Regions from separate parts of the Streptomyces sp. G5(2025) genome, predicted to be linked through region 2. Evidence: predicted binding sites of a transcription regulator. Region 2 holds the regulator's gene; the other holds the start of a gene.

Region 1 (6,389 bases), 2.3 Mb from region 2:
TGGCGCGGGGCCGGACGGTCTCGATCCCGGACCCGCGGTACAAGGCGCTGATGGGCGTCGCCAAACTGACGCCCAGGTCTCTGCTGGGCGGGGTCACGTCGCGTAGAGGGCGGAAGTACGGCCCCCAGTAGCCCTGGCCCTGGGCGGGCCGCGAGCCCCTAAAGGGGCCGTGCCCCGTCAGGGGTGCGGGGAACTGCGCGACCGGCCAGGAACAACCCGCACCCGGCGACGCACAGCAACCCGGCAGCCGCACCCCGGAAAAGGCCGAGGCCCGGCTCCCCCGCGAGGGGAAGCCGGGCCTCGGTACACCGTTCAGGCGGAGCGGCAGCGATCAGTGCGAGTGACCGTGACCGTGGCCGTGTCCGGCCTCCGCCTCGTCCTCGGCCGGCTTCTCGACGACCAGCGTCTCGGTCGTAAGGAGCAGCGAGGCGATCGACGCGGCGTTCTCCAGCGCGGAGCGCGTGACCTTGACCGGGTCGATGACGCCGGCCTTGACCAGGTCGCCGTACTCGCCGGTCGCGGCGTTGAAGCCGAAGCCCTTGTCCAGCTCGGCGACCTTGGAGGTGATGACGTAACCCTCCAGGCCGGCGTTCTCGGCGATCCAGCGCAGCGGCTCGACGGCGGCGCGGCGGACGACGGCGACACCGGTGGCCTCGTCGCCGTCCTTGCCGAGGTTGCCCTCAAGGACCTTCACGGCGTGGACGAGCGCGGAGCCGCCACCGGAGACGATGCCCTCCTCGACCGCGGCGCGGGTCGCGGAGATGGCGTCCTCCAGACGGTGCTTCTTCTCCTTCAGCTCCACCTCGGTGGCGGCGCCGACCTTGATGACGCACACGCCGCCGGCCAGCTTCGCGAGGCGCTCCTGGAGCTTCTCGCGGTCCCAGTCGGAGTCCGTGGCCTCGATCTCGGCCTTGATCTGGGCGACGCGGCCCTCGACGTCGGCCTTGTTGCCGCCGCCGTCGACGATCGTGGTGTCGTCCTTGGTGATGGTGACGCGGCGGGCGGTGCCGAGCACGTCCAGGCCGACCTGGTCGAGCTTGAGGCCGACCTCCTCGGCGATGACGGTGGCACCGGTGAGGGTGGCCATGTCGCCGAGCATCGCCTTGCGGCGGTCACCGAAGCCGGGGGCCTTCACCGCGACGGCGTTGAAGGTGCCGCGGATCTTGTTCACGACCAGGGTCGACAGGGCCTCGCCCTCGACGTCCTCGGCGATGATCAGCAGCGGCTTCGAGGAGTTGGACTGGATGACCTTCTCAAGCAGCGGCAGCATGTCCTGGATGGAGGAGATCTTGCCCTGGTGGATCAGGATGTACGGGTCGTCGAGGACGGCCTCCATACGCTCCTGGTCGGAGACCATGTACGGCGAGAGGTAGCCCTTGTCGAAGGCCATGCCCTCGGTGAAGTCGAGCTCCAGGCCGAAGGTGTTGGACTCCTCGACGGTGATGACACCGTCCTTGCCGACCTTGTCCATCGCCTCGGCGATGAGCTCGCCGACCTGCGGGTCCTGGGCGGACAGACCGGCGACGGCCGCGATGTCGGCCTTGTCATCGATCGGCCGGGCGGTGGCGAGGAGCTCCTCGGAGACGGCCTTGACGGCGGCGTCGATGCCCTTCTTCAGGGCGGCCGGGGAGGCGCCGGCGGCGACGTTGCGCAGGCCTTCCTTGACCAGGGCCTGGGCCAGCACGGTGGCGGTGGTGGTGCCGTCACCCGCGATGTCGTTGGTCTTGGTCGCCACCTCCTTCACCAGCTGGGCGCCGAGGTTCTCGTACGGGTCCTCGACCTCGACCTCACGGGCGATGGTGACGCCGTCGTTGGTGATGGTGGGGGCGCCGAACTTCTTGTCGATGACGACGTTGCGGCCGCGGGGGCCGATCGTCACCTTGACCGTGTCGGCAAGCTTGTTGACGCCGCGCTCAAGGGCGCGACGGGCGTCCTCGTCGAACTTCAGGATCTTCGCCATGGGAGCGATTCAGCCCTCTCGAAAACTCGGGTGAACGAACTGCGCCCCTCGCCGCCCGGCAATCAGCGGGGTGACCAGGGGCGCAGCTCGAAAAGCAATGCTTCTGCTTCGGGTGAACTACTTCTCGACGATCGCGAGCACGTCGCGAGCCGAGAGGACGAGGTACTCCTCGCCGTTGTACTTCACCTCGGTGCCGCCGTACTTGCTGTACAGCACGATGTCGCCGGTCTTCACGTCGAGCGGCAGGCGCTCGCCGTTCTCGAAGCGGCCCGGGCCCACGGCCAGGACGACGCCCTCCTGGGGCTTCTCCTTGGCGGTGTCCGGAATGACCAGGCCGGAGGCCGTGGTCTGCTCGGCATCGAGCGGCTGGACCACAATGCGGTCCTCAAGCGGCTTGATGGCAACCTTGGAGCTGGTGGTCGTCACGATCCGGTCTCCCCCTTCGGAGATCTCACGGGGTCAAGTCTGAGGTGTGGCGACCAGGTGGATCCGTCGTCGCGGGTGCCGGACCTGCCCGTCGCTGTTGGCACTCTCCAACGGGGAGTGCCAGAAGCGAGACTAGGACGGCGATTAGCACTCGGTCAAGCGGAGTGCCAATCGGCGGCGTCGGGCTTTACGTGTTCCGGCTTCACGGGGAGGGGGTGCCCCGTGGCCGGGCGGGCGCGGGAGTGGCCTTGTCCGGACAACGGCTCCGCGGGGTCCGGGGTTCCTCCCCCGGCGTTTCCTTCGTGTCGTTCGCGTGGGGCGGCCGCGTCTTTAGGGCCTGCCCGCAGCGGGAGCCGTCAGGCTTGCGCGGCGGCAGTCTCTCCGCGGCTTTGCGGCCCAGGCGTTCGATCGGATCGACCGACTCGGCGCAGGCCGTCAGCAGCGCGGGCGCGAGTACTCCGCACAGCAGGGCCCCGGCGAGGAGGCGGCGGTGTGCCCGCGCCCGCCGGGTCACAGGTAGTCCTCCAGCCGGGCCACCGCGTAGCCCTTGTCCGTGACCGTCTTCATGACCCGGCGGACCATGTCGGGCATGGTGCCCTTCCAGTCCTCGCGGCCCCGGAAGTGGGTGAGGATGATGTCGCCGGGATGCAGGTCACGGTCCCACTCGCGGTAGGCCATGCGGTCGGCGAAGGCCTCCGCGTTCCACAGCGGCACCGCCTTGATGCCGCAGGACTTGGCGGCCCGCAGCGTGTCCCGGTTGTAGTTCCCGTACGGCGGCCGGAAGAGCTCGGGCCGCTTGCCGTAGCGCTTCTCGATGACGTTCTGCATGCCGCAGATCTCGCGGCGCTGGCGCTCGTACGACAGTTTGGGCAGGTACGGGTGGTGGAGGGTGTGGTTGTTCAGGACGACACCGCGGTCCTGCATCGTCTTGAAGTAGCCGTAGTCCTCCTTGACCAGGTAGTCGCTGAGGAAGGCGGTGTAGGGGATCTTCAGGTCGCTCATCATCCGCAGCAGCGCCCGGTCCTTCTCGGCACCGTCGTCGATGGTCAGGAAGACGACCTTCTTCTTGGTCGGGATCGTCGTGAAGACGGGCGGCAGCTTCGCCTGGCCCTTGACCTCGAAGCCCTTGCGGGTGGTCAGGCGCGGCTTCTTCGCGGGCGGCGGGGGCGCGGTCAGCGGCGTCTTGGCGAGGCCCCAGCGCTTGGCGGCGGCGACCCGCGCCGCCTGGGCGGCGCCGAGCTGGCGGGCGTAGGAGTCGAGGGCCCGGGCGGGCGGGGCCTGGAGCGGCTGCTGGCCATGAGCGGGCGCCACGCCGCCGGAGCCGACCTCGGAGACACAGCCCGAGGCGACCGCCGCGACGGCCAGGGCGGCCACCACGGCACGCGCCTGATTCTTCCGTCTTACGGCGGATTCTTCGTTTTGTCGTACGAGTTGCATGGCGCCGGATCCTCGCAGCTCACCGCCGCACCCGGCGGCCGACACCGCCGCCCGCCGCGCACCATCCACCGACTGGCCCACAATGGGGCAGGTGAACGCCCCGAACACACCGAGCAGCCCCGCCGCCGGCCACGCCTGCGGCGACGCCGGTCCCGGTGACCCCCTCGCCGCCTTCGCCGCCCTGCGCACCGGCACCGGCCGGGCCCTGCTCGACGAGGTGCGGGATGTCGAACCCGCCCAGGAACTCGCCGCCGCCACCCGGCTGCGCCGCGCCTACCCGGCGCCGCTGGTCTCCGCCGCCCTCGCCCAGGCGCGGCTGCGCCGGCGGGCCGCGGCGAAGTTCGGCGCCGAGGACGCGGCCCGGATGTTCTTCACACCGAACGGCGTCGAGCAGTCCACCCGCGCCTCCGTCGCCGCGCACCGGGCCGAGCGCTTCAAGGCCCTCGGGGTGCGTTCCCTCGCGGACCTGTGCTGCGGCATCGGCGGCGACGCGATCGCCCTGGCGCGGGCCGGGATCTCCGTACTCGCCGTCGACCGCGACCCGCTGACGTGCGCGGTCGCCCGGGCCAACGCGGAGGCGCTCGGCCTCGCCGGCCTGATCGAGGTGCGCGAGGCCGATGTCACCGACGTCGACACCTCGGCGTACGACGCGGTGTTCGTGGACCCGGCGCGGCGCTCCTCCAAGCGGGGCCGCATCTTCGACCCGGAGTCCTACTCCCCGCCGCTGTCCTGGGCGGTCGAGGCGGCCCGCGAGGCCCCCCGCGCCGCGCTGAAGATCGCCCCCGGCATCCCGCACGGGGCGGTCCCCGCCGAGGCCGAGGCCGAGTGGATCTCGGACGGCGGCGACGTGAAGGAGGCCGTGCTGTGGTTCGGCACGGACTCCCCCGCCTCGCACCGCGCGACGCTCCTGCCCCGCGACGTCTCCCTGCACAGCCCCCTCGCCACCATGCTGCCCGACCCTGGGGTGCGCCCCGTGGGACGGTACCTGTACGAGCCGGACGGCGCCGTCATCCGCGCGCACCTGGTCGCCGAGGTCGCGGCCCGGGTCGGCGGCGGACTGATCGACGAGACCATCGCGTACGTGACCTCCGACGAGCTGCGTACGACTCCGTATGCCGTCGCGTACGAGATCACCGATCAGCTTCCCTTCGGCGTGAAGAAGCTGAAGGCGCTGCTGCGCGAGCGGGAGGTGGGCATCCTCACCGTGAAGAAGCGCGGCTCGGCGGTCGAACCGGAGGAGCTGCGCCGGAAGGTGAAGCCGCAGGGCAAGAACGCGGCGACGGTGTTCCTGACGCGCGTGGCGGGGGCGCCGGCGATGCTGATCGGACACCCGGCCCCGTAAGGGGCGCGGGGAACTGCGCCACCAGCCACAGCCGACCCGCGGGCTCCGAGATGTCAGCCCCGCCGGCGCTTGAGGAGCGGGGCCCGGGGCGGAGCCTCGATGCGGGAGCTGTGGGCGCGGGCAACAGGGTCCGGGGCGGGGTCCTGGGGCGGTGGTGCGGGCGATGACGGGCGCCGGCCGTGCACCACCGCCGTCGCCAGCGCGGCCGCCACCAGGAGCCCTGCGGACACCGCGAAGGCCGCCGCCTGCCCCTCGGCGAGGGAGGCCCGGTCCGTGCCCGCTCCCGTGGCGTTCGCCGCGACCGTGACCAGGACCGCGAGGCCGAGCGAGCCGCCGAGCTGGCGCGAGCTGTTGAGCAGCCCGGAGGCCATGCCGGTCTCCTCGGGTGCCACACCGCTGGTCGCCGCCGTGCCCAGCGGGACGAAGCACATGCCGATGCCGACGCTCGCGACCAGCGAGGGCCCCAGGATGGAGCCCAGGAACGTGCCGCCCGCCTCGACCGTCAGCGCGAACCACCCGAACCCGGCGGCCCCCAGCAACCCGCCCGCCACGAGCAGTGCCCGCTCACCGGCCCGGCCGATCAGCCGGGTGGCGGCCATCGACCCGGCCACGACACCCGCGCAGAACGGCAGGAAGGCCGCACCGGCCGCCGTCGCCCCGTACCCCATCACCTCCTGGAGGTAGAGCGAGGTGAAGTAGAAGGCGGCGAACTGCCCCGACGACATCAGCAGCGCGAAGACGTTCGCCGAGAGCACGGGCCGGTGGGCGGTCCCCAGCAGACCGAGCCGCAGCAGCGGCTCCCGCTTGCGGGCCTCGACGGCGACGAAGGCCACGAGCAGCACGGTCGCGGCGCCGAGCGTGCCCAGCGTGGTGCCGGACCCCCAGGCGTACGTCTCCGTGCGCACGAGACCGAGTACGAGCACCGCCGTCCCGGCCGTGACGAGCAGGGCCCCGGTGACGTCCAGGCGGGGCGCGGGCCCGGTGCGGCGGTCGACGGGCACCCCGCGGCGCGAGGCCAGGAGGGCGGCGGCGACCACGGGGACGTTGACGAGCATCACGGAGCGCCAGCCCACCCAGTCGGTGAGCAGCCCGCCCGCCATGATCCCGACCGCGCCGCCGAGCGCGCCCGAGACGCCCCACAGCCCGAGCGCCCGGGAACGCGCGGGCCCCGCCGCGTAGTTGACGGTGATCAGGGCGAGCGCGACGGGGGCGAGCGCCGCCGCG
Region 2 (6,389 bases):
TGCAACGCGATGCCCGCCGAGCCGACGGCCGGGCTGAACTTCTCGTACGGGCCGTCCTGCGCGCCCGACTGCGGCTTCAGGCCGAGGACGTCGGCGTAGAAGCGGTAGCAGGCGGGGAAGTCCGTGACGAGCAGGCGTACCTGAGCGAGTTCCAACGCGTCCCCCAGAGGGTCGGTCAGGACCAGCGGCCCGTGCGTCCGAGCAGCAGCGCCGTCGCCGCGGTCCCCGCGGTCGATGTGCGCAACACACTACGTCCGAGGCGGTACGGCTTCGCGCCCGCCGCGGCGAAGGCCGCCAACTCGTCCGGGGAAACGCCACCTTCGGGCCCGACGACGAGCACGATGCGACCGCTCGCCGGGAGTCCGGCGGTGGCCAGCGGCTCGCTGCCCTCCTCATGCAGGACGGCCGCGAAGTCGGCGTCCGCGAGGAGGGCGGCGACCTGCTTGGTGGACGCCGCGTCCGCGACCTCGGGGAAGCGCACCCGGCGCGACTGCTTGCCCGCCTCGCGCGCGGTCGCCCGCCACTTGGCCAGCGCCTTCAGGCCGCGCTCGCCCTTCCACTGCGTGATGCAGCGCGACGCGGCCCACGGCACGACCGCGTCGACACCGGTCTCCGTCATGGTCTCGACGGCGAGCTCCCCGCGGTCCCCCTTCGGCAGCGCCTGTACGACGGTGACGCGGGGCGAGGCCTCGGGCTCCTCGGTCACGGGGTCCATCCGTACGACGAGCCGGTCCTTGCCCTCGGTGTCGAGGACCACGCAGTGCGCCCACCGTCCGGCGCCGTCGGTCAGGACGACGTCCTCACCGGCGTGCAGCCGCTTCACCGAGACCGCGTGGCGCCCCTCGGGGCCGTCGAGTACGTACCGTCCACCACGGTCCGCGTCGAAGTGCTCGACGACGAAGACGGGGGCGGTCACGCGGCGCCGCCCTGATCCTCGGCGGCCAACGCGTCCTCGGCCTCGGCGAGTTCGGCCGCGAGGACCTCCACGAGCTGCCCGGCGGGCAGCTCCCGGGCGAGCCGGTGGCCCTGCCCGGCCCACAGGGCCATGCCCTGCGCGTCACCGGCCTTCGCGGCGGCCTTGCGCAGGCCGCTGGTCAGGTGGTGCACCTGGGGGTAGGCGGCGGGGGCGTACGGGCCGTGCTCGCGCATGAAGCGGTTGACGAGGCCGCGCGCGGGCCGCCCGGAGAACGCCCGGGTCAGCTCGGTCCGCACGAACAACGGATTGGTCATGGCCTGCTTGTGCAGGGCGTGGGCGCCCGACTCGGGCGTGACCAGGAACGCCGTGCCGAGCTGCGCGGCGTCCGCGCCCGCCGCGAGGACCGCGGCGATCTGCGCGCCGCGCATCAGGCCGCCGGTGGCGACCAGGGGGATCTGCGCGGTCTCGCGGATCTGCGTGATGAGGGAGAGCAGCCCGATCCCGGCGCCGTCGGCCTCGGGGTTGTCGCGATGGGTGCCCTGATGGCCACCCGCCTCGACGCCCTGCACGCACACGGCGTCGGCGCCGGCCCACTGGGCGGCCTGGGCCTCTTCCGGCGTGGTGACGGTGACGACGGTGAGGGTGCCGACGCGCGCGAAGGAGTCCAGCACGTCGCGGGTGGGGCACCCGAAAGTGAAGGAGACGACCGGCACCGGGTCGTCGAGCAGGATCGCGAGCTTGGCGTCGTACCCGTCGTCGCGCCCGCTGTCCGGGTCGCCGAGCTGCGTCTCGTACCAGGTGGCCTCACCGGCGAGCTGGCTGCGGTAGACGTCGATCGCGGCGGCGTCCGCGGTGTCCGGCTGCGGCATGAAGAGGTTGACGCCGAAGGGCCGCGAGGTCAGGCCCCGCAGCTGCTTGATCTCCTGGTACATCCCGTCGGCGGTCTTGTACCCGGCGGCGAGGAAACCCAGGGCGCCGGCCTCACAGACGGCCGCGGCCAACTGCGGACAGGACGCGCCGCCCGCCATGGGGGCCTGCACGATCGGATGGCGGCAGAGATCGGTCAGTGCGGAGGACATGCACGCATCGTGCCACGCCCAACACAACCAACCGAATCGAGCCGCCGGCCCCCCAGGCCCCCGCTGGGGCCGCGCCCCCTAAGGGGCGCGAGGAACAGCGCGAACAACCACACACAACCCGCACAGACAGACCACGGAGACGCCCCATCAGGGGCGCGGGGAACTGCGCGAGCAACCCACGACACCCCGCACAAGACAGACAACACAGGCACCCCACCCAGGGGCGCGGGGAACTGCGCGAGCAACCACAGACGCCCCGCACAGACAGACCACGGAGACGCCCCATCAGGGGCGCGGGGAACTGCGCGAGCAACCCACGACACCCCGCACAAGACAGACAACACAGGCACCCCACCCAGGGGCGCGGGGAACTGCGCGAGCAACCACACACAACCCGCGCGCAGACAACAAAGCGCCCCCGGCACGGGAGAGAACCCGCCCCGGGGGCACAACAAATCCCGCTCAAGGCGCTACCGCCCGTTGAACGCGTCCTTCAGTCGCGAGAACAACCCCTGCTGCCCCGGCTGGAACTGCCCCGTAGGCCGCTCCTCACCCCGCAGCTGCGCCAGCTCCCGCAGCACCCGCTCCTGCTCGGCGTCGAGCTTGGTCGGCGTAAGGACCTCGACGTGCACGATGAGGTCACCGCGCCCACCGCCCCGCAGATGCGTGACGCCACGCCCATGCAGCGGCACCGACTGACCGGACTGCGTGCCCGGCCGGATGTCGATCTCCTCCAGGCCGTCCAGCGTCTCCAACGGCACCTTCGTGCCGAGGGCCGCCGCGGTCATCGGGATGGTGACCGTGCAGTGCAGATCGTCACCGCGCCGCTGGAAGACGGCGTGCGGCAGCTCATGGATCTCCACGTACAGGTCACCGGCGGGACCGCCACCGGGCCCGACCTCGCCCTCACCGGCGAGCTGGATCCTGGTGCCGTTGTCGACACCGGCCGGGATCTTCACCGTCAGCGTCCGCCGCGACCGGATGCGGCCGTCACCGGCGCACTCGGGGCACGGCGTCGGCACGACGGTGCCGAAGCCCTGGCACTGCGGGCACGGCCGCGAGGTCATGACCTGTCCGAGGAAGGACCGCGTGACCTGCGACACCTCACCGCGACCGCGGCACATGTCACACGTCTGAGCGGAGGTCCCCGGCGCGGCTCCCTCACCGCTACAGGTCGTACAGACCACGGCCGTATCGACCTGGATGTCCTTGGTCGTCCCGAAGGCGGCCTCGTCGAGGTCGATCTCCAGCCGGATCATGGCGTCCTGGCCGCGACGCGTACGCGACCGCGGTCCCCGCTGCGACGCCGTCCCGAAGAACGCGTCCATGATGTCGGAGAAGTTGCCGAAGCCACCGGCGCCGAAGCCGCCCGCGCCTCCGCCGCCGCCCGCCTGGGACAGCGGGTCGCCGCCGAGGTCGTAGACCTGCTTCTTCTGCGGGTCCGACAACACCTCGTACGCGGCGTTGATCTCCTTGAAGCGCTCCTGAGTCTTCGGATCCGGATTCACATCCGGGTGAAGCTCACGCGCCAGCCTCCGGAAGGCCTTCTTGATCTCGTCCTGGGAAGCGTCGCGGCGCACGCCGAGTACGGCGTAGTAGTCCGTGGCCACTTACGACTCCGCCAGGATCTGTCCGACGTAACGTGCCACTGCGCGTACTGCTCCCATCGTTCCCGGATAGTCCATGCGGGTCGGTCCGACCACGCCTAGTTTGGCGACTGCCTCGCTGCCCGAACCGTAGCCGACCGAGACCACGGAGGTGGAGCTGAGGCCCTCATGGGCGTTCTCGTGACCGATCCGTACGGTCATGCCCGAATCCGTCGCCTCGCCAAGCAACTTGAGGAGCACGACCTGCTCCTCAAGGGCTTCGAGAACGGGGCGGATCGTGAGGGGAAAGTCATGTCCGAAGCGGGTGAGATTGGCGGTGCCGCCGATCATCAGCCGCTCCTCGGTCTCCTCGACAAGCGTTTCGAGGAGGGTGGAGAGCACCGTCGAGACGGTGCCGCGGTCCTCGGCCTCGAAGGCCTCGGGCAGGTCCTGCACCAGCTGCGGGACGTCCGCGAAGCGGCGGCCCGCGACCCTGCTGTTGAGCCGCGCCCGCAGATCCGCGAGCGACGTCTCCCCGAAGGGCGCCGGACAGTCGATCATGCGCTGCTCGACCCGGCCGGTGTCGGTGATCAGGACGAGCATCAGGCGCGCGGGAGCGAGCGAGAGCAGCTCCACGTGCCGCACGGTCGACCGCGTCAGCGAGGGGTACTGCACGACGGCGACCTGCCGGGTCAGCTGCGCGAGCAGCCGCACCGTGCGCCCCACGACGTCGTCGAGGTCGACGGCGCCGTCGAGGAAGTTCTGGATGGCGCGCCGCTCGGGGGCGGTCATCGGCTTGACGCCGGCGAGCTTGTCGACGAACAGGCGGTAGCCCTTGTCCGTCGGGATGCGCCCCGCGCTGGTGTGGGGCTGGGCGATGAACCCTTCCTCCTCCAGCGCCGCCATGTCGTTGCGGACCGTGGCCGGGGAGACGCCGAGTCGGTGCCGCTCGGTGAGCGCCTTGGAGCCGACCGGCTCCTCCGTCCCGACATAGTCGTGGACGATGGCGCGCAGCACTTCGAGCCTGCGTTCACTGAGCATCGCGCGCACCTCCAGCACGTCATCCGTCGCGGTGATCCCCGGCGTGGACCCCTGCCTGGCACTCAACGCGGGTGAGTGCCAGCCTGTCAAAGGGTCAGTGTACGGGCGTCGGGTACGGACCCGGCAAGGCCGGACCCGGACCCCGTTGCTCATGCCCGGAGGCTGGTTGGTCATGCCAGGCGCCGCCGCAGCGGTTAGCGTCACCGTATGGACGTGGAGCCGGCATGGGAAGCGGCGGGCTGGGAGCGACTCGCACCGCGCGTGGGGCGGTGCCGCCTGCCGGTGTGGGACTGCACGGCGGGGCTCGTCGTCGGTGACGGGGCGGCCCTGATGATCGACGCCGGGTCGAGCCTGGCCGAGGGCGCGGCCCTGCGGACGCGGGCCAGAGAGCTCCTCGGCGGCGGTCGCCGCGTGACGCATCTCGCGTTGACGCATCCGCACTTCGACCATGTCCTTGGGGCCGCGGCCTTCGCGGGCGTGGAGGTGTACGGGGCTGTGGGCATCGACACGGTTCTCGACAAGGGCCGTGAGGAGCTGTGCGCGGACGCGGTGCGGCACGGCCTGGACCCGCGGGCGGCGGCGGAGGCGGTGGACCTCCTTGTCCACCCCCATCACCTGGTGTGCGGGGAGTGGACGCTCGACCTCGGCGGCGGCGTCCAGGTCCTCCTCGCGAACGTCGGCCCCGGCCACTCGGGCCACGACCTGGCGGTCCTGGTCCCCGGCGGGGACGGCGGAGACGGCGGGGACGGCGGGGACGGCGAGCGGGAGATCGTCTTCTGCGGCGACCTCGTCGAGGAGTCGGGCGAACCGCAGGCCGGCCCGGACGCGGTGTCCTCGCGGTGGCCGGCGGCGCTGGACCGGCTCCTGGAGCTGGGCGGCGAGGACGCGCGGTACGTGCCGGGGCACGGTGCGGTGGTGGATGCGGCTTATGTCCGTGCGCAGCGCGCCACACTGGCGGCGATTTCCGGCGTGTCGTGACGGATGGCCCGCCCGTTCTTCCTATCGTCGGCAGAATGCGCCCACCCGTCTCCCGCCACCACCCCTCCGAGGGCCCTCCGGGCCCGCAGCGCCGTCTGTACTCCGCCGATCTCACGCCCCCCTGGAAGAAGCCGAAGCCCGTACCGGAGGTGGCGGCGGACGCCGGCCTCGTGGTGGAGGAGCTGAGCACCGGTTTCTGCGGGGCGGTGATCCGCTGCGAGAAGACCGCGCAGGGCCCGACGGTGACCCTGGAGGACCGCTTCGGCAAGCACCGCGTCTTTCCGATGGAGCCGCGGGGGTTTCTCCTGGAGGGCAGGACGGTGACGCTGGTGCGCCCGGCCGCGGCCCCCGGCGCGAGTGCGCCGGTACGTCCCTCGCGCACCGCCTCCGGTTCGGTGGCGGTCCCCGGGGCGCGGGCCAGAGTCGCCCGCGCGGGACGCATCTACGTCGAGGGGCGCCACGACGCCGAACTCGTCGAGCGGGTCTGGGGCGACGACCTGCGCGTCGAGGGCGTCGTCGTCGAGTACCTGGAGGGGATCGACGACCTCCCGGCGGTCGTCGCCGACTTCTCCCCCGGCCCCGACGCACGCCTCGGCGTCCTCGTGGACCACCTGGTGCCCGGCTCCAAGGAGTCCCGCATCGCGGCGGAGGTCACCGGCGACCACGCCCTGATCGTCGGCCACCCCTACATCGACGTGTGGGAGGCGGTGAAGCCGTCCTCGGTGGGCATCGAGGCGTGGCCCCGGGTGCCGCGGGGGCAGGACTGGAAGACGGGCGTCTGCCGGGCGC

The links. Region 2 encodes HrcA, which represses chaperone genes, less so after heat shock. Its sites were predicted from a motif close to TTNGCACTCNGNNNNNCNGAGTGCNAA; they were not measured.
Region 1: a site for HrcA is predicted at 2,531-2,557, ahead of groES (co-chaperone GroES). Genes of this name have one in related genera too.

The regions. Positions count from the first base shown of each region.
Region 1 is NZ_JBMUZT010000006.1:4,711,514-4,717,902, reverse strand. It holds gene ACOBQB_RS32395 (SDR family NAD(P)-dependent oxidoreductase) at 1-131, shown strand, start outside; gene groL (chaperonin GroEL) at 332-1,960, opposite strand; gene groES (co-chaperone GroES) at 2,078-2,386, opposite strand; gene ACOBQB_RS32380 (polysaccharide deacetylase family protein) at 2,897-3,823, opposite strand; gene ACOBQB_RS32375 (class I SAM-dependent methyltransferase) at 3,906-5,165, shown strand; gene ACOBQB_RS32370 (MFS transporter) at 5,219-6,389, opposite strand, start outside.
Region 2 is NZ_JBMUZT010000006.1:2,456,960-2,463,348, forward strand. It holds gene ACOBQB_RS21995 (VOC family protein) at 1-155, opposite strand, end outside; gene ACOBQB_RS22000 (16S rRNA (uracil(1498)-N(3))-methyltransferase) at 176-916, opposite strand; gene ACOBQB_RS22005 (nitronate monooxygenase) at 913-1,995, opposite strand; gene dnaJ (molecular chaperone DnaJ) at 2,466-3,605, opposite strand; gene hrcA (heat-inducible transcriptional repressor HrcA) at 3,606-4,622, opposite strand; gene ACOBQB_RS22020 (MBL fold metallo-hydrolase) at 4,830-5,600, shown strand; gene ACOBQB_RS22025 (DUF3097 domain-containing protein) at 5,636-6,389, shown strand, end outside.